One region of the Pseudarthrobacter sp. L1SW genome, then DNA from elsewhere that is predicted to be linked to it. Evidence: predicted binding sites of a transcription regulator. Region 1 holds the regulator's gene; each other region holds the start of a gene.
What was found. The regulator Rex, encoded in region 1, represses fermentation and respiration genes when NADH is low (regulators of the CRP and FNR family bind a similar motif). The targets are predictions, from matches to a motif close to CTTGTGAANNNNTTCACAAG.

Region 1 (6,084 bases):
CACTTTGCCCTGGAAGTCGGCGGGCGTCACCGCGGTGCCGTTGAACAGGGTGCCGTTGACCTGGATGGCGGACTTGCGGTCCCCGGCAGCGAACTCCGTGACGGATCCGTCCCCGGCCACATAGTTCTTGTTGTCCCCCGCCTTGGCCTGCTGCGCCAGGGCGTCCTCCTGGGCACAGCCGGACAGCCCCAGGGTCAGGGCGGTCAGGGCCAGGCCGCCGGCAGCGAGCAGGCTGCGGCGGGAGGTGGTCTTACTGTTGGTCACTACTAGGCTCCAGGGGTGCTTGCCGCACCCGGAAGAAGGGAAGCCGCCGGTTCGCTGTACTGCACGCGCAGGAGCGTGCCGCCGTCGTCGAACACCAGCGACGTGATGGAGGTCAGCGTGCATTCACGCTTCCGGGGATCGTGCCACAGGGGCCTGCCTTCGGCGCTCAGCCGGGTGGCCCAGATGGGGAGCTGGTGGCTGACCATTATCGCTTCAGGCCCGTCCGCGCCGAAGTCCCCGGCCGCGAGTTCGATGGCGCGCAGGCGTGCTTCCTGCACCGCTTCCATCACCCGGGAGGCCTGCTTCTTGTAGGGCTCGCCCCACGAAGGCCGCAGCGGGTTGACCAGCCGGGGCCAGTGCTTGGGCCGGCGAAGCTCAGCCTTGGTGACCTTCATGCCCTCGAAGTAGTTCTCCGCCTCGATGATGCGCTCGTCCGTGTGGATTTCCAGGTGAAGGGCGTCCGACGTCGGCCGTGCAGTTTCCTGCGCACGGTCCAGTGGCGAGGCTGCCAGGTAGGTGATGCGGGCACCTGCTGCAGCGCGGCGGCGGAAGTGCTCCGCGAGCATGCGCGCCATCTCCTGCCCCAGTTCGGAGAGGTGGAATTCGGGCAGCCTTCCGTACAGGACGCCGTCAGGATTGTGGACCTCGCCGTGGCGGAGCAAATGGACAGTGGCTTGGGGCATGTTTACCAGTTTCTCAAAGATGACGTGCGATCCGAAATCTCCCGCACAGACTTTCTACAAACAGTAGAACTGAAGTTTTTGAAGAAATGTTCCAAAGGCGGGAATGAAACATGCAAATGCATGTTTATACTAGGTGCAGCAGTTAGTTGAGACTTCAACAGATGAAGCTTCAATGGCAGACCTTAACAGCACGCACATAACAAGGAGCAACATCATGGCACTTCCCGCAGACGTCACCACCGGCACCTGGGTCCTGGACAACTCCCACAGCGAGATCGGCTTCACCGTCCGCCACGCAGGCATCAGCAAGGTCCGCGGCCAGTTCAAGGAAGCAGCAGCAACCCTGGACCTTCCCGAGGATGTGGCCGGCGCCAAGATCAACGCCACCATTAACGCCGCCAGCTTCGATTCCGGCGATGCCAACCGTGACGGCCACGTCAAGGGCGAGGACTTCTTCGACGTGGAGAAGTTCCCGGAGATCTCCTTCGTCTCCAACGGCCTGGTGGCCAAGGGCAACAGCTACGAGCTCACCGGCGACCTGACCATCAAGGGCGTCACCCGCCCCGTCACGCTGGACACCGAATTCAACGGCGTGGCCGTGGACCCGTTCGGCAACACCCGCGCCGGCGTTTCCGCCGAAACCACCATCAGCCGCAAGGACTTCGGCCTGACCTGGAACGCTGTCCTGGAGACCGGCGGCGTCCTGGTGAGCGACAAGGTTGCCATCAACCTGGAACTGGCGTTCATCGCTCCCGCAGCGTAATCGCCTTTCCTGGAGGCACCCCGGCGCTGGACTTCGCAGTCCAGTGCCGGGGTGCCTCCTTTTAAAGGTTCCTCCTCCTCCCTTCCCAGGCAGCCGCGGGGTTTGCGGAGGGGTTTACAGTGAGGGCCATGAGCAACTCTCCCAGCACGCCCCGTTCCGGCTTTGCCCGGATGTTCCTGGTGGCGGGACTTCCCACCGAACTCAAGGTCTCGTTCTGGATCTGGTTCGTGGGCGGCATCCTGGGCCTGCTGGGCGGAATCCTCGGCATGCTGGCCTCCCTGGTGCTCTTCGCCGCAGCACCGGGAGCCGCAACCCTGGTGCTGCTGCTCATGCTGCTGGCTGCAGCCGTGGGAGCAGCCCAGATCGTGTTCGCCCTCGCAATGAAGGACGGGAAGCATTGGGCGCGGCTGGGTTTGACGGCCCTCACAGCCATCACCCTGGTCCTGGCCGTTGCCAACTGGGCCATCGGCGTGGGCCAGGGCGGTAACTGGACCGCCTTCCTCATCAGCCTGGCCGCGACCGTCCTTCTCTGGCTGCCCCGTTCACAGGCCTTCTTTGCCGCAGCAGGACGGCGCGGGAATACCTCTTCCGAATGACCCACAAGGCGCCCGCCCGGGGGTACGGTGGACTTAAGCCATGCTGGGGGTAGGGCACAGGACCATTCCCGGCAGCCTACCTGGAACCCGACATGCAAAAGGACCGCTCATGAGTACTCCCCCTGTCCCGCCTCCCGTTCCGAACGATCCCGAGTCCGGGTCCGAGTCTGGCTCGCAGGGTCCGCGCTACGGGCAGAACACCCCGCAGTACGGACAGCAGTCCGGCGCACCCCAGTACGGGCAGAACGCCCCGCAGTACGGACAGCAGTCCGGCGCACCCCAGTACGGACAGAACGCCCCGCAGTACGGACAGCAGTCCGGCGCACCCCAGTACGGACAGAACGCCCCGCAGTACGGACAGCAGTCCGGCGCACCCCAGTACGGGCAGAACGCCCCGCAGTACGGGCAGCAGCCGTACGGCCAGTCCCCCTACGCGCAGTATCCGTCGGAGCAGCCCCAGCCCTCTGGAAGCGCCGGCGTCCCGCAGCTGGTCAACATTTCGTTCTGGCTGCTGATCGCCTCGGCCGCCATCTTCGTCGTCTCCGCTCTTGCCGGCCTCGCCACGCTGGACGATCCCCGGTTCCGTGATGTCTTCGACAGCCAGGTCCAGGGCACCGGCGCGGGAGTCACCTACGAGGATATGAAGGGCGTCATCGCCGGCACCCTGGTGGTGTTTGCCATCATTGGCCTGGCGCTGTACCTGCTGGTGGCGTTCTTTGTCCGCAAGGGCAAGAACTGGGCACGCATCCTGGGCACAGTCTTCGCGGCCCTTTCCGTCCTCGGCCTCTTCAGTCCTCCCAGCTTCGCGACCATCGGCACATTGTTGGGAATCGCGGCCATTGTGCTGCTCTACCTGCCGGGCGCAGCTCCGTATTTCCGGAGGCAGCAGCCGTTCGCCAACCCGTACGGCGGCGGTATGGGCAACCCCTACGGCCGGTAGTCCAACCACACCACCCTGCGGGCGTGGGTCCCGGAACCAGACGGTACCGCCAGAAACCTAGGCGGTCTGGCCCGGGGCCTGCGCCCGCTGTGCGTGGTACGCAAGGATCTGCAGCTCCGTTGCCATGTCCACCTTGCGGAGGTTGACCCCTTCCGGCACCTGGAGCATCACGGGCGCGAAACTCAGAATGCTGCGGACGCCGGCCGCAACCACGCGGTCGCAAATATCCTGGGCCACGGCGGCGGGCAGTGCCAGCACCACCATGTTGGCACCCGTGCGGTGCAGCACGGTTTCCAGGTCGGCCACGTCACTTACCCGCAGCCAACCCACTTCGTTGCCCACCACCATCTGGTCCGCGTCAAAAATGGCAACCACGTCAAAGCCGCGGGATTCAAAGCCGCCGTACCGTGCCAGGGCCTTGCCCAGGTTGCCGGCACCCACGATCGCCACTTTCCAGTCGTGCGTGAGTCCCAGGGCGGCGGCGATGTGCCGGCTCAGGTACTGCACTTCGTAGCCCACGCCGCGGGTTCCGTACGAGCCCACGTGGGAGAGGTCCTTGCGCAGGGTGGCGGAGCTGACGCCGGAGGCCTCGGCGAGGGATTCTGAGGAGACGCGTTCCACCCCCTCTGCGAGCAGGGTGTTGAGGGCGCGCAGGTAGAGGGTCAGCCGTGCCACCGCAGCCGGCGGAATCTGCTTGGCTGCCATGCCCGTGGCTCCCGGCAGGTCCGGGACAGCCTGGGGAGTTGAATCCAGCGAAGCCACCAGCTCCTCCCTCGCATTGCGTTGTGACTCCACTCTAGAGCCCCATCAGCAATGCCAACAAAGCAGGTGCCGCACCGATACCCGAGCCATCACAAGAACTGCTCCCCTACTGCGCCATGGCCCGCCGGAGCACGCGTTCCAGGCGGGCTTCGTCTATTTTCCAGAAATCCCGCTGCACGCCGTCCACCAGCACCACGGGGATTTCCTCCGCATAGCGCTCACGCAGTTCCGGCTGGTGGTCCACCAACTCTTCGTTCCACTCAAGTCCCAGCAAGGCCGTAACCCGCCCGACGGCGTCGCGCGCGTCTTCGCAAAGGTGGCAGTCTGCTTTGGTGATGAGGAGGACGCGGGGTGTGGCCATGCCTTAACGGTATCCCCGTCGCCCGGAGCCCTGCGACGTCCAGCGCGAGGGCGCAGTGGAATGAACAGTGGATTGGCTAGACTCAAGTCCATGCCCGAGGAGAAATACGTCGCCGTAGTCACCAAGCCGGTTGCTGCGCCGCAGCCGGGCGAGGCGGCGTTCTTCGATGTGGACAACACCCTGATGCGCGGCGCCAGCCTGTTCCACGTTGCACGGAAGATGCACCAGCGCGGCGCCTTCACCATGACCCAGGCCGCCGGCTTCGCCTGGAAGCAGTTCAAGTTCGTGGCCCGCGGCGAGAACATCGACGATGTCCACGCGGTGCGCGATTCCGCCCTCACCCTGGCCGCGGGGATCACTGTCGACGACGTTAAGGCCTTGGGCGAAGAGGTCTACGACGAGATGATCGCCTCGCGGATCTGGCCCGGCGCCAAAGCCTTGGCGGAGCAGCACCTGCGTGTTGGCCGCCGGGTGTGGCTGGTCACCGCCACACCCATTGAAGTGGCCACCGTGATTTCCACCCGGCTGGGGCTGACCGGAGCGCTGGGAACGGTGGGCGAAATACATGAGGGCATGTACACGGGCCGGCTGGTGGGAGACATCCTGCACGGCTCCGCCAAGGCGGTCGCCGTCCAGGCCATCGCCGACGCCGAGGAGCTGGACCTAAAGCGCTGCTGGGCCTACAGCGACTCCTACAACGACATCCCCCTGCTGACATTGGTGGGGCATCCCGTGGCCATCAACCCGGATGCCCGCCTGCGCCGGCACGCCCGGGACAACAACTGGCCCGTCTACGACTTCCGGGCCGGCCGCCGCGCAGCCACCCTGGGGCTCAAGGCGGCAACGGCCTGCGGCGCCGTGTACGGGCTCTGGAAGGGCTTCGCCCGCATCCGAGGCCCCCGCATCTAGGTGGCGCGAAGTGTCGTTCTGAGCGCCCATAACGACACTTGGCGCTACCTGGTTGGGCCAGGACACAGAAATGCCCGCCACCTCGGAAGGCGGCGGGCATTTCCACGCAGTTCGAAGTATTGCTACTTCTTGTTGCGGCGCTGGTGACGGGTCTTGCGAAGCAGCTTGCGGTGCTTCTTCTTGGCCATACGCTTGCGACGCTTCTTAATAACTGAACCCACGAAAGTTCCTCACAAACTAGATGCAGTACCTGTCTGATGGAAAAGGTTCGTGGACAGAGCTACGAACTGAACAACTGACAGATTCTTACAATGACGTAAAACGTTCCTTAACAGGGTACCGCTTCCGGGAGGCGGCTACGGACAGGCGTGTCAGGCGGTCTCGGTATGGCCGTCCACCACGGCACCTTTGAGGTACTGCTCCACGGCCTGTTCCGGAACCCGGTAGGAGCGTCCGAAGCGCACTGCCGGCATCTCGCCGGAGTGCACCAGCCGGTACACGGTCATCTTGGAAACGCGCATGACCTGGGCGACTTCAGCCACGGTGAGGAACTTCGCGTTTGAGAAGTTCTGTTCTGCCGACATTTCCCATATTCCTTTGCTGACGGATGGACAACAGTGACCCCATGTTCATGCCAATGCGGTGTTCCGATGCTGAGCCATCCACCAACCACCTACCTAGATACTCTAGATGTTCCTGTGGCAGAAGTGAAAGTAGTAAGGTCCCCTATTTCACCCCCTAATTAACGGGAGTTGACTTCCTCCGCTTGCGGGCGGAGGCGGCCAGCTGGTCCAGGACCGAAACAG
Region 2 (6,084 bases), 560 kb from region 1:
GCGGAACTGGCGCAGCTGCTCTTCGCTGAGCCGGCCCAGCAGCAGTTCGCTGACGGCCAGTTCCAGGCCCATGCGGGCGTCCAGCTGGGCGAAGCTGTCCTCCTTGCGGAAATCCAGCCGGCCGGTTTCCAGTGAAGAGACTGCCTCGCCGCGGGTCATGGTGTCGCCTTCGGCCTGGATCTTTTCGGCCGGAGCCGGGGCGCCCGTTTCGGCGTCGCCGCCGGTGGCCTCCTTTGGTGCGAACCGTTCGAAGTAGAAGTTGGCGGGCTGGATGCCTTCGGTGTCCAGCCACTTGGAAACAGCGTTGACCATGGGCGGCGGGCCGCACAGGTAGATGTCCACGTCGCCGTCATTGAGGTGCTTCGGTTCGATGATCTGGGTGACGTAGCCGGTGTGCGGGGCGGAAGTGCCCGGTTCGGACGCGATGTAGTCCCAGGTGAAGCCGGGGAGCTTCGCTTCGTAGGCGCGGAGCCAGTCCAGGCCTACGATGTCCGCCTCGCGGGTGAGCCCGTAAATAAGGTGTACCGCGGTGGACGGCGGGTTTTCGGCGAGCTTTTCCAGGATGGACAGGAGCGGGGCCAGTCCGGTGCCGCCGGCCAGGAGCAGCAGGGGCCGCTTGGGCTCGCGCAGGAAGAAGGACCCGTAGGGGCCCGTGAATTCGATGGCGTCGCCAACCGCGGCCCGGTCGCGCAGGTACTCGGACATGGCACCCTGGGGAGTCACGCGGACCATGAAGGACGCATCCTCCACCTCGGGGCCGCTGCTGAAGGAGTAGGAGCGTTCAGCGTCGGTGCCCGGGACCTTCAGGTTGACGTACTGTCCGGGCAGGAAGGCCAGCGCATCCCGGTTGTCCACCTGCAGGGTGAAGGACACCGTGGTCTCCGTGTGCCGGTTGAGTTCCTTGATGCTGGAGCTGAAGGTAGCGGCCGCCGTCTTGGCCGACTCGGACGTGGCCGGGATCTGGATGGCCAGGTCGGACTCCGGGACGGCCTGGCACGTGAGCATGTAGCCCTTTTCAAGCTCCTCTTCGGTCATGGCGTCGTCGATGAAGTCGCCCGGGTCGAAGGAGCCGGAATCGCAGAACGCCTTGCAGGTGCCGCACGCACCGTCGCGGCAGTCCGACGGGATGTTGATCCGCGCCTTGTAGGCCGCATCCATGACGGTCTCATAGTCGCCGACCTTGATGACTTTGGTAACGCCGTCTTCGAAGCTGAGGGCTACTTTGTGGCCCATGGGGTCCTCCTGACTGGGCGGGCGCGTCGTCGCGTCCCGGGAAAAAGTTTGGGGCGTGCCCGGCGGGCACGGAGTGGGACCTGCCCTGCGGCGCCCGGGAAGTCCGGGCGCCGGCGCGGGGAAGGTCAGATCATGTAAACGTCCACCACGTGGTGGATGTAGTCGTTCTTCAGGACCACCTTCTTCTTCAGGATCACCGGCTGCGGGCCGGACAGGTCGATCGTGTAGAAGCTGGTGCCGAAATAGGTGTCCGTTGTGTTGTAGCGGAAGTACAGGGTGAACCAGTTGAAGCGCACCTCAACCTTGCCGCCGTCGTTCGACAGCACCTCGATGTCTGTGATGTTGTGGCCGGTGCGCGGTTCGGGGAGGGAGGTGGCCGACGACCGGTCGGTCTTGATCCGGAAGACCCGGTCTTCGATGCCGCCGCGGTTGTCGTAATAGATGAGGGAGATTTCGTTCTGGGGGTCCTGCGTCAGCTGGTCGTCGACGTCCCACGCTGGCATCCAAAATTCGGAGTCAGGGTGGTAGCACTCGAGCCACTCGTCGAACTGGCGGTCGTCCAGCAGGCGGGCTTCCCGGTAAAGGAAGGCCCGGACGGTTTCGAGGGTTGCGATCTCCTCCGCGGTCTTCAGGGCCGGGGCGGTTTGGGTCAGGTTGGTCATGGGTTCTGCGCTCTCTGTGGTTCCGGCGGGCTCTCTCAGGCGGTGACGGGAACGGATTCCAAGGCTGAACGCTCCTCTTCCTCCGCTAGGGCACGGTCCATGACTTCCTTCCAGTACCCGTGCTGGATGGGGTAGAGCCCCTCATCCTCGGTGCGCACGCCGGAGGCGATCACCCGGGTCATGCCCAGGGCCTGTGCCTGCTCGTCCGGACCGGTGATCTCATGGGTGGAACCGCGCGTCATATCGTTCCACGGGGCGCTGGTGGCCCAGTAGGTCTTGTTGCAGGAGCGGAACTCTTCCAGGTCGTCCGGCGTGGCCATGCCAGTGGCGTTGAAGAAGTCCTCGTACTGCCGGATGCGCTTGGAGCGGTTCTCCTGGGACTCGCCCTTGGGGGCTATGCAGTAGATCGTTACCTCGGTCTGGTCCGCGGAGATCGGCCGGAAGTGGCGGATCTGCGAGGAGAACTGGTCCATGATGTACACGTTCGGGTAGAGGCAAAGGTTGCGCGAGATATTGATCATGAAGTTCGCCATCTCCTCGCCGTACTTCTGCACCAGCTCGTCGCGGCGGTCCCACAGCGGACGGTCCTCGGGGTTGGTCCATTCCTGCCACAGCAGCAGGTGCCCGTGGTCGTAGGAGTAGAAGCCGCCCTTGACCTTGCCCCACTTGCCGGCGTCCATGGCCTTGGTCTTGTTGGCGGAGTCGCCGGCGCTGCGGCGGGCGGTGGTGGCGGCGTAGTTCCAGTGCACGGCCGTGACGTGGTAGCCGTCTGCGCCGTTCTCGGCCTGCACTTTCCAGTTGCCGTCGTAGGTGTAGGTGGAGGATCCCCGCAGAACCTCCAGGCCCTCGGGGGACTGGTCCACAATGGAATCGATCACTTTGGTGGCGTCGCCGAGATGCTGCTCAAGGGGGAGCACGTCCGCCTTCAGCGAGCCAAAAAGGAATCCACGGTAGGACTCAAAGCGGGCAACCTTGGTGAGGTCGTGCGACCCTTCTTTGTTGAACGTTTCCGGGTAACCCGCATTGCGGGAATCCTTGACCTTCAGCAGTTCGCCGGAGTTCTTGAAGGTCCAGCCGTGGAACGGGCAGGTGAAGGTGGTGCGGTTGTCCGTCTTGCGGCGGCACAGCATGGCGCCCCGGTGCGAACAGGCGTTGACGATGCAGTTGAGCTTCTCGTCCTTGTCCCGGGTGATCATCACCGGAGTACGTCCAATGTAGGTGGTGAAGTAGTCCCCCACGTTGGGGATCTGGGACTCGTGGGCGAGGTACACCCAATTGCCTTCGAAGATGTGCTTCATCTCGAGTTCGAAGATTTCCTGGTCGGTGAAGATCTCGCGCTTGGCCCGGATGATGCCGTTCTCGCGGTCATCGATCACGGCGTCGGCAAGGACCTCGCGGGCATGGGTCAGGTTCTCGGTCATGGCGTGCTCCTCCATTGGAGATTGCTGGACGGATGGTCGGGAGGTCCGGGCCGGGCAGCGGTGCCAGCTGGGACGTTAGGGCAATTCTTCCCGCTCGTGACTGCGCTCACATCAGGCAAACACCTAGGGTCGACCAAGGGTGTCTTTATGTACCGATAATGACAGAAAATAGGCATTATCGATATTTGTAGCGTCCTTATCTTCGGACCTACGATGAGACAGACATCACGCGATGCCGCAAGGCCGCAGGATCCCTGCGCCAGCGTCCCGCGGCGGGTGCAGGAAACCTTCCTGGCCCCAATTCAAAGACGAAGGTGGAGACCGCCATGACTGAGACCCAAGTGGATACCCGGAACGAGAACGAAGGCACCGCCGTTGAAGCCGGCTCGAAGGCCACCGAACGCTTCGCCGCCTCCGGCAAGCTCTCGGAGCTGCACGTGCCCAAGGAGCGCGTGAGCCTCCTGGCCGGTGCGCTGATCAAGGCCGCCAACGACATCGTGGTTGAGCACCAGGTCACCTACGAGGAGTACAACGCCCTGAAGGCCTGGCTCATCAAGGTAGGAACCGACGGCGAGTGGCCCCTGTTCCTCGACGTGTGGCTTGAGCACACGGTTGAGGACGTCAACTCCCAGGAGCGCCCCGGCACCAAGGGCACCATCGAGGGACCCTACTACGTGCCCGGTTCGCCCGAGCTTCCCACACCGGCCACCGTCGAGATGCGCGACGGCGAAGAGGGCACCCCGCTGCGCTTCACCGGCCAGTTCACGGACACCAACGGCAACGCGCTCCAGGGCGCCCAGGTGGAGATCTGGCACGCGGACGCCGCCGGCTTCTACTCGCAGTACGCACCGGGCCTGCCCGAGTGGCTCTTCCGCGCCACGGTCAAGGCTGACGACGAGGGTCGCTTCGAGATCAACACCATGCGCCCCGCGCCGTACCAGATCCCCACGGACGGTGCCTGTGGACAGCTCATCGAGGCTGCAGGATGGCACGCTTGGCGTCCTGCCCACATCCACATCAAGGTCTCGGCTCCCGGCTACCAGCCCGTCACCCAGCAGCTCTACTTCCCGGGCGACCCGCACAACGCCGACGACATCGCATCGGCCGTCAAGCCGGAACTCATGCTGGACCCCCGGCCCCGCACGGACGGCGGCGCCGGCGAGGAAGTTGTCTACAACTACATCCTCGCCAAGGAAGGCCAGACCAAGTAGGAATTCCTGCTGACAGCCGGCGCCGGGTGTTGCCCGGCACCGGAGGCGCCCCGGGATGCACGCGCTCCCGGGGCGCCTGTATTTTGGGCACCCGCTTTTCGTGACCGTTTGCCTTTCATGACCGTTTGCCGCCCTCTGCCGATGCCGCCAGGAGCCAGGATGACCCCTCGTCAAGACCCGATCGACACCGAGGCCGCCACTGCCGCGCTACCCGCCCCGCAGCCCCTGCTGGAACGCCCCGGAGCCAGGCCCGCCGGACCGCGCCGGTTTCTGCGCGACGTAGCCCCGCCCTATCTGTCGAACGGCGCCATCGGGCTGGTGTTCACCGCGTCCGGACCCATCGCCGTCACCCTGGCCGTGGGCGCAGCCGGCGGGCTGACCCAGGAACAGCTCGCGTCCTGGGTTTTTGGCATCCTGTTTTCCGGAGGCGCTGCCACGCTGGCCATGTCGCTGCTGTACCGGCAGCCGCTGGGTTTTGCCTGGTCCATTCCAGGCACCGTGCTGCTGGGGCCCTCGCTGCAGCACCTGTCCTTCCCGGAAGTGGTGGGCACGTTCTTCACAGCAGGCCTGCTTATCTTGGCGCTGGGAGCCACTGGTGTGATCCGGCGGATCATGGCCATGATTCCCATGCCGATCGTCATGGCAATGGTTGCAGCTGTATTCCTCCGGTTCGGCACCGACATCGTCTCCTCAACCCAGGCCAATCCGGCGGTTGCCGCCCCGATGGTGGGCGCGTTCCTGCTCCTCACCGCCGTGCCCGCGCTGGGAAAGTTCCTTCCGCCGGTCCTCGGCACCCTGTTGGCCGGCTGCCTGGCCGTAGCGGCGAGCGGGCAGTTCGTTGCCGGCATGCCCGGGCCGTTGCTGGCCGCCCCCGTCTTCACCCCGCCGGAGTTCACCTGGGCTTCACAGCTGGAGTTGGTGGTGCCGCTGGCGCTGACGGTGCTGTTCGTCCAGAACGGCCAGGGCATCGCCGTGCTCCGGACCGCGGGGCACCGGCCGCCCGTGAATGTTTTTGCGATGGTGTCCGGGGCGTTCTCCATGCTGAACGCCTGCTTCGGCGCCGTTTCCGCTTGCGTGACGGGGCCCACGAATGCCCTGTTGACGTCGTCGGGCGTTAAGGAACGCCAGTACACCGCAGCGGTGACCTATGGCTGCCTGGCGCTGGCCTGCGCTGCGCTGGCACCCACCCTGACGCGGCTGATGCTGTCCACGCCCAGGGAATTCGTCCTGGTCCTGGGCGGAATCGCCATGCTGCGGGCGCTGCAGCAGGCGTTCGTGACCGCCTTCTCCACCACTTTCACGATGGGCGCGCTGGCGACCTTCGTGGTCACCATCTCCGGCCTGGACCTGTTCAACATCCACGCAGCCTTCTGGGGCCTCGTCATTGGCTACGCAGTGTCGCGGCTGCTGGAGCCGGCCCACCACGCGAAGCTATGAAGCGATAGGGGCAGTGACGTGCCGCCGGGCCGCCAAAGTGCACTCCCCCGGGTTTGGCAATAGTCTGGCCAGATGGGGACAAATACCGTGAACAATGGCGAACAGGTCGACAGGCAGTCC
Region 3 (6,084 bases), 910 kb from region 1:
CCGGACACCACCGACGTGACTCCCTTGGTCTTCTGGTAAACGGCGTCGAGGCACCAGAAGCAGCCTCCGCCTAAAACAAAAGTTTTCATGACCTCTTCAATGGTTGGGGGCACGGGAAGATTCCCGGGCCGTCCGTGGGTGGGGCTTGTAAACGTGCGGCGCGGCTGGCCCGATGGGGTAAAACTAAGACTATGGAACCTGCGGACACCGACGTTACCGGCCCAAACAACGGCGACGGCGTCGATCACGGCGTCAAGCACGACGACGGGCACGACGACGGGACCGGCGGCGGCAGCGCACCGTCAGCCGGGCAGGGGGCAGCGGAGCCCGCAGAGGCGCCCACCCTGGGCGAGCTGCTCCTGGCGGTGGAAGAGCTGTGGCCGGAATCCCTTGCAGAGAACTGGGACGAAGTGGGACTGGTTGCAGGCCATCCCTCAGCGCCCGTCACCAAGGTGATGTTCGCCGTCGACCCTACCTTGGAAGTCATTGAAGAGGCCGTGGAGTGGGGCGCGGAACTGCTGATCACCCACCATCCCCTGCTCCTGAAGGGCGTCACCTCCGTCGCGGCCACCACGCCCAAAGGCCGGGCCGTGCACCGGTTGATCGAGTCCGGCACCGCGTTGCTGACGGTCCACACCAACGGTGATTCCGCCGTCGGCGGCGTGTCCGACGTCCTCGCCGATGCGCTGGGCCTCCAGGACGCCGTCCCGCTGACTGTGGCAGCAAACGGCCTTCCTGAAGAGGGCATCGGGCGGGTGGGGGACCTGGCGGAAGCCATGACCCTGGGCGACTTCGCAGCCCGCGTGTTCGGGATCCTCCCCTCCGTAGCCGGGGGAGTGCGGGTTTCCGGGGACAAGGACGGCCTGGTCCGTCGCATCGCCGTGTGCGGTGGTGCCGGGGACTCCCTCTTTAGTGAGGTCAGGGCCAGCAACGCGGACGTCTATGTGACCGCCGACCTCCGCCACCACCCGGCGTCGGAAGCCAGGGAGGCTGCCCTGAACGGCCGGCCCTACCTTGTGGATGTCTCCCACTTCGCCAGCGAGTGGCTGTGGCTGCCTGCCGCTGCGGCTGCGCTGGGCAATGTCCTCGCCGACCAGGGCCATGACGTTGAAATCCAGGTCAGCACTACCAACAGCGATCCCTGGGACTTCATCCTGACTCCGGGCTAAGCCTGGCGTGAAGGGTCCCCGGGCGAGCAGAGCGAGGCAGGGGAGCAGGCCAGGCGCTAGAGTCTAGGAAGCGCCGGTCAGGTGCCCGGCCCCGGCCGGTAGGGATCAAGCGGAGGTAACAGTGGCGAAGGCAGCACCGGCGGAACAGTTGAAGTTGCTCGAACTGCAGGGGCTGGACGCAAAGCTGAAGTCGCTCGCCAACCGCCGCCGCTCCTTGGAAACCGATCCCCGCATCAAGGACCTGGAGGCGGCGCTGGCTGTTGCCAACGGCGAGCTGGGCGCGGCGAAGGTGGCTGTCCATGACGCCGAGGCCGAACTTAAGCGGGCCGAGGCGGACGTGGAACAGGTGGCCTCGCGGATCCAGCGGGACGAGGCGCGGCTGAACAGCGGCACCGGATTGTCCAAGGACCTGGTGGCGCTGCAGAAGGACATTGCCTCGCTCAATAAACGCCTCTCGGACCTTGAAGATATTGAGCTTGAGGTCATGGAGCGGCTCGATTCGCTGCGGGAGCGGCAGGCGGCACAGCAAGCGATCGTGGACGATATCCAAGGGTCCTTCGGCACAATCAGGGCCGAGCTCGACGCAGCCCTTGCTGAAGTGGAGGCGGAGGCCGGCGGCCTCCGCGCCCGGCGCGACGAATTTGCCGCTGGCCTCGATGCCGGCGTGCTGGCCGTGTACGAAAAAACGCTCGCCAAGCGCGGTGTGGGTGCCGCCCGCCTGTTCCACGGCACGTCCGAGGCGTCGGGCATGAAGCTGAGCCCCGGCGACCTGGCCGAGATCAAGGCAGCCGCCGCGGACGACATCGTCTTCTGCCCGGACTCCGGCGCCATTCTGGTCCGCTCGGAGGAGTGGGCCTGACCCAACCAACCTGACCCAACTAGGTAGCGCTAAGTGTCGTTTTGGCGGCTCATAACGACACTTAGCGCTACCTAGTTGGGGAGCGGCAGGGGAATCAGCCCGGCAGGATGATGTTCAGCGCGTGGGGTTTCCGCGCGGAACCGTCCATTAGCTCTGCCTGCCAGACTTCCCGGGCGGCCCTGGCAAGGTCCGACGGCGTTGCTGGAGCTTTGCCCCGCCGCGCCAGCAGGTGCCGCGCGAGTTCGCCACGGGTGTGCTTGGCGAAGTGGCTGACCACCTTCCGGACGCCGTTCACCTCCGTAAAAACGTTGACCGCCACTGTCTGCGCCGGTGGCGGGGCCCACGCCGCGGAGTAGGTGCTCGAGCGGCAGTCCACCAGCAGGTGTCCCTCGGCAAGCGGCGCCAGCGCACTGGACAGGTGCGGCTTCCAGAACGAGGCGAGGCGGCCGACGTCGGGCAGTGCCGTCCCCATGGACAGGCGGTAGGCGGGCACGCTGTCGCCGAAGCGGATGGCGCCCCAGAGCGCGGAAATCACCAGCACCGACTCGTCTGCCTTGCGCCGCTGCACGGGGGTGAGTGTCTTGTAGCCCAGCGCGTCATAGAGGACGCCGGAGTAGATCTGGTGTGCAGGGGCCGCCGGTTCGCCATGGAGCCGGGTGTTGCGCTCGACGTCGTCCTTCAGGGAGGCCCCCACCCCCAGCAACGCGAGGGCATCGTCATGCGCGCTCACCGTCCCCAGCGCGTCCAGCACCTTGGCGCGACAGGAGTTCAGCTCCGGGAAGCTGAGGGAAGGCCAGTCGACGGCGGAACCACGGACCGCGGGTGTCTTGCCTTCGGAAGGGGGGAGCAGAATCAGCACCGTCCGATCCTACCGGCGGAGGGAAAGTGGCAGCGCCCCGGTAGACTGGACATGGATGGGTTGACCAGGCGGCCGCGCGTCACGCAAGTGGCTCGAGGAACGTCCGGGCTCCGCAGGGCAGGGTGGTGGGTAACGCCCACTCGGGGTAACCCGCAGGCCAGTGCCACAGAGAACAGACCGCCTGGGTCGCGCCGGTTTGAAAGCGGCACGAACCAGGTAAGGGTGAAACGGTGGTGTAAGAGACCACCAGCTTCCCGGGTGACCGGGAAGGCTAGGTAAACCCCACCCGGAGCAAGGCCAGACAGGACACGTTTGAGGGCTGCCCGCCCGAGTGTCCGGGTAGGCCGCTGGAGGGCGCCGGCAACGGCGCTCGTAGATGGATGGCCGCTACTCCCGCACCGGCAACGGGGCGGGAGCACAGAACCCGGCGTATCGGTCAACCCATCCACCCCGTCCGGTTTGACCTTGAGAGTTGTGTTGGGGATCCTGAACCGTGCCCGCAAATATTGACCCGCCCTCCGGCGACGGAGCCGCCGAACCGCGGGGTCCCGCCCGCGCACAGCAGGCCGTTGCCCTGGCCGGGTTCCTTGCGCTCTCCGCCGCTGCCTGGGCCCTCGCGTCAGTCCCCATCATCCTGCATTCGGCTGGCTGGTTCGCGGGATCGGCCAAGGCCCCCTGGATGCCGCCGGGCTGGATGTTCAGGAGCATGTGGATGCTCTTGTACGTGGGGGTGGCGGTCGCCGCCTGGCTCGTCTGGCGGAAAGGGGAGTTGAGGGGAGGTGCCCTGGCCGGGTATCTGGTCCAACTGGTGCTCAATGCCGCATGGCCGCTGGCCTTCTTCGGGCTCTTTCCGGTGTTTGGTGCTGCTGCCCTCTGGGCCGCTTTCTGTGTCATAGCCGGGCTTGCGGCCTCGCTTGCATTCCTCGTTGTGCGGTTCGGGCCGGTGAGCCCGGCTGCGGGCCTGCTGATGCTGCCCTATTTTTCCTGGGTGGTGTTTTCGTCCAGCCTCAATCTCTATTCGGCCATCCACAACTGACTCCCCGGACGCAAGGCCCTTCCCTGTGAGTGATTTCACGTGGTTCCGGCCGGTCAGGGGTAGCTGGCCAACTTAGAATGGAGACCGGACGCAGGAGTTCTTCCGCCCGGGTTGCCTTCGCAGCCGGCGGTTTTTCTTTGCACGCGATCCAGGCGCCTGGGGGCCGACCCCTGCAGGCGCGGGGGCCCCTGCACAACATGTGGTGGCCGACATCCGTGTACGAGGACGTACACGGCTGAACCGAGGAAGGTATTTCTGTGAGCCAGACGTCAGATTCTTGTCTTGATACGTGGATGGGCCGGGAGGCCCTCGCCGAGGCCATGATTCCGGTGATCGGCCGGCTGTACCGCGAGAACAACGTGGTCACCAGCATCCATGGCCGGAGTTTGATCAACAAATCCACCATGAACATCCTTAAGGCGCACCGCTTTGCACGCCGGATGAGCAAGGACGAGCTTCTCCTGGAGGAGACGGCGCCCCTGCTGAACACCCTGGCCGGACTCGAGCTCGGTGCCGCTGCCATCGACATCGCCCGGCTGAACCAGAAGTTCAAGGAAGAAGGCGACGGCGCCACGCTGGAAGAATTCCTGCGGGCGGAACTTGCCGACGTCGTGGGCAAGCGCGGCGGCGATGACCGCACCAGCACCGACGTGGTGCTTTACGGCTTCGGCCGGATCGGCCGGCTCCTGGCCCGCCTCCTCATCGAAAAGGCAGGCGGCGGACACGGCCTCCGCCTGCGCGCCATCGTGGTCCGCAAAGGTGCTGACAACGATCTCTCCAAGCGCGCCAGCCTCCTGCGCCGCGACTCGGTCCACGGCTCCTTCGAAGGGACCATTCGGATTGACGAGGAGGCCAACACCATCACGGCCAACGGCGTGCAGGTACAGGTCATCTACTCGGACAACCCCGCCACCATCGATTACACCGCCTACGGAATCAACAACGCCCTTGTGGTGGACAACACCGGACGCTGGCGTGACCGGGAGGGCTTGTCCCAGCACCTGCAGAGCAAGGGCGTGGCCCGGGTCCTGCTGACCGCCCCGGGCAAGGGCGATCTCAAGAACATCGTCCACGGCATCAACCACGGCACCATCGAGGACACCGACCAGATCGTCTCCGCCGCGTCCTGCACCACCAACGCCATCACGCCGGTGCTGAAGGCAATCAACGACAAGTTCGGCGTCGTGCACGGCCATGTGGAGACGGTGCACTCCTTCACGAACGACCAGAACCTGATCGACAACTTCCACAAGGGTGACCGGCGCGGCCGCTCGGCAGCACTGAACATGGTGATCACGGAGACCGGCGCCGCCAAGGCCGTGGCCAAGGCCCTGCCCGAACTGCTGGGCAAGCTGACCGGCAGCTCCATCCGCGTCCCCACCCCGGATGTTTCCCTCGCCATCCTGAACCTGAGCCTGGAGAACGGGACCACCAAGGACGAGGTCAACAACTACCTGCGTGAGATGTCGCTGCACTCGGACCTGCGCAAGCAGATCGACTACATCGACTCACCCGAAGTTGTTTCCACTGACTTCGTCGGTTCCCGCCGGGCCGGCATCGTGGACGGCCTGGCCACCGTGTCCACGGACAAGAACCTTGTGCTCTATGTCTGGTACGACAACGAGTTCGGCTACAGCTGCCAGGTGGTCCGCGTCATGGAGGAGATGGCCGGGGTTAACCCGCCTTCCTTCCCCGCAAAGGAATCCGCCGCGGCCCTGGCTGCGATCGCCGTTTAGGTTCCGGCCGCCGGTCCCGCGATTTCCCGGCTGATGGTGCTGGAATCAGCCGGGAAACGGGACCACACTGGTGGCATGGACAAAGATTCGACACTTCAGCACGAGACAACCCTTGAGCACGCCCTCGACGTGGCCAAAGCCAACCATAAGGAGGCCGTCCGGCTGCTGGAGGGCGCCCGCGCCGCGTACAAAACGGGCGACGTCGGAGAGGACCGGGTGCGCCAGCTGGAAGGACTGCTGGCAATCGCCGAGGAGGACCTCCGGCGGGTGATGCGGGAGCAGTAAGCCCCGCGGCGGAATACTTCCGCCAGCGCCGCCCACTTGCCCTCCACACTGTGGAAAACAGTGGGGAGGGCAGGCTGGTGGCCTAGGCTCTTCTGGTGCATGATGTCGCCGGAGGGGCTGGAGCCCCATGACTGTGAGCT

Region 2: the regulator Rex is predicted to act here: its motif matches at 3,410-3,429, upstream of benA (benzoate 1,2-dioxygenase large subunit).
Region 3: the regulator Rex is predicted to act here: its motif matches at 3,946-3,965, upstream of KTR40_RS10910 (glyceraldehyde-3-phosphate dehydrogenase).

What each region holds. Positions count from the first base shown of each region.
Region 1 is NZ_CP078079.1:3,282,252-3,288,335, forward strand. Features, by position in the region: gene KTR40_RS15210 (TlpA disulfide reductase family protein) at 1-231, opposite strand, end outside; gene KTR40_RS15215 (histidine phosphatase family protein) at 267-947, opposite strand; gene KTR40_RS15220 (YceI family protein) at 1,162-1,710, shown strand; gene KTR40_RS15225 (hypothetical protein) at 1,839-2,306, shown strand; gene KTR40_RS15230 (hypothetical protein) at 2,416-3,246, shown strand; gene KTR40_RS15235 (redox-sensing transcriptional repressor Rex) at 3,304-4,008, opposite strand; gene KTR40_RS15240 (glutaredoxin family protein) at 4,115-4,369, opposite strand; gene KTR40_RS15245 (HAD family phosphatase) at 4,460-5,278, shown strand; gene KTR40_RS15250 (30S ribosomal protein bS22) at 5,401-5,499, opposite strand; gene KTR40_RS15255 (helix-turn-helix domain-containing protein) at 5,650-5,862, opposite strand; gene KTR40_RS15260 (3-deoxy-7-phosphoheptulonate synthase) at 6,017-6,084, opposite strand, start outside.
Region 2 is NZ_CP078079.1:3,846,957-3,853,040, forward strand. Features, by position in the region: gene benC (benzoate 1,2-dioxygenase electron transfer component BenC) at 1-1,233, opposite strand, end outside; gene benB (benzoate 1,2-dioxygenase small subunit) at 1,359-1,895, opposite strand; gene benA (benzoate 1,2-dioxygenase large subunit) at 1,931-3,316, opposite strand; gene catA (catechol 1,2-dioxygenase) at 3,643-4,527, shown strand; gene KTR40_RS17870 (benzoate/H(+) symporter BenE family transporter) at 4,687-5,964, shown strand; gene KTR40_RS17875 (TetR/AcrR family transcriptional regulator) at 6,037-6,084, shown strand, end outside.
Region 3 is NZ_CP078079.1:2,368,780-2,374,863, reverse strand. Features, by position in the region: gene msrA (peptide-methionine (S)-S-oxide reductase MsrA) at 1-89, opposite strand, end outside; gene KTR40_RS10935 (Nif3-like dinuclear metal center hexameric protein) at 192-1,169, shown strand; gene KTR40_RS10930 (zinc ribbon domain-containing protein) at 1,291-2,028, shown strand; gene KTR40_RS10925 (YaaA family protein) at 2,123-2,887, opposite strand; RNA gene rnpB (RNase P RNA component class A) at 2,944-3,335, shown strand; gene KTR40_RS10915 (TspO/MBR family protein) at 3,381-3,923, shown strand; gene KTR40_RS10910 (glyceraldehyde-3-phosphate dehydrogenase) at 4,217-5,659, shown strand; gene KTR40_RS10905 (hypothetical protein) at 5,735-5,944, shown strand; gene KTR40_RS10900 (HNH endonuclease family protein) at 6,072-6,084, shown strand, end outside.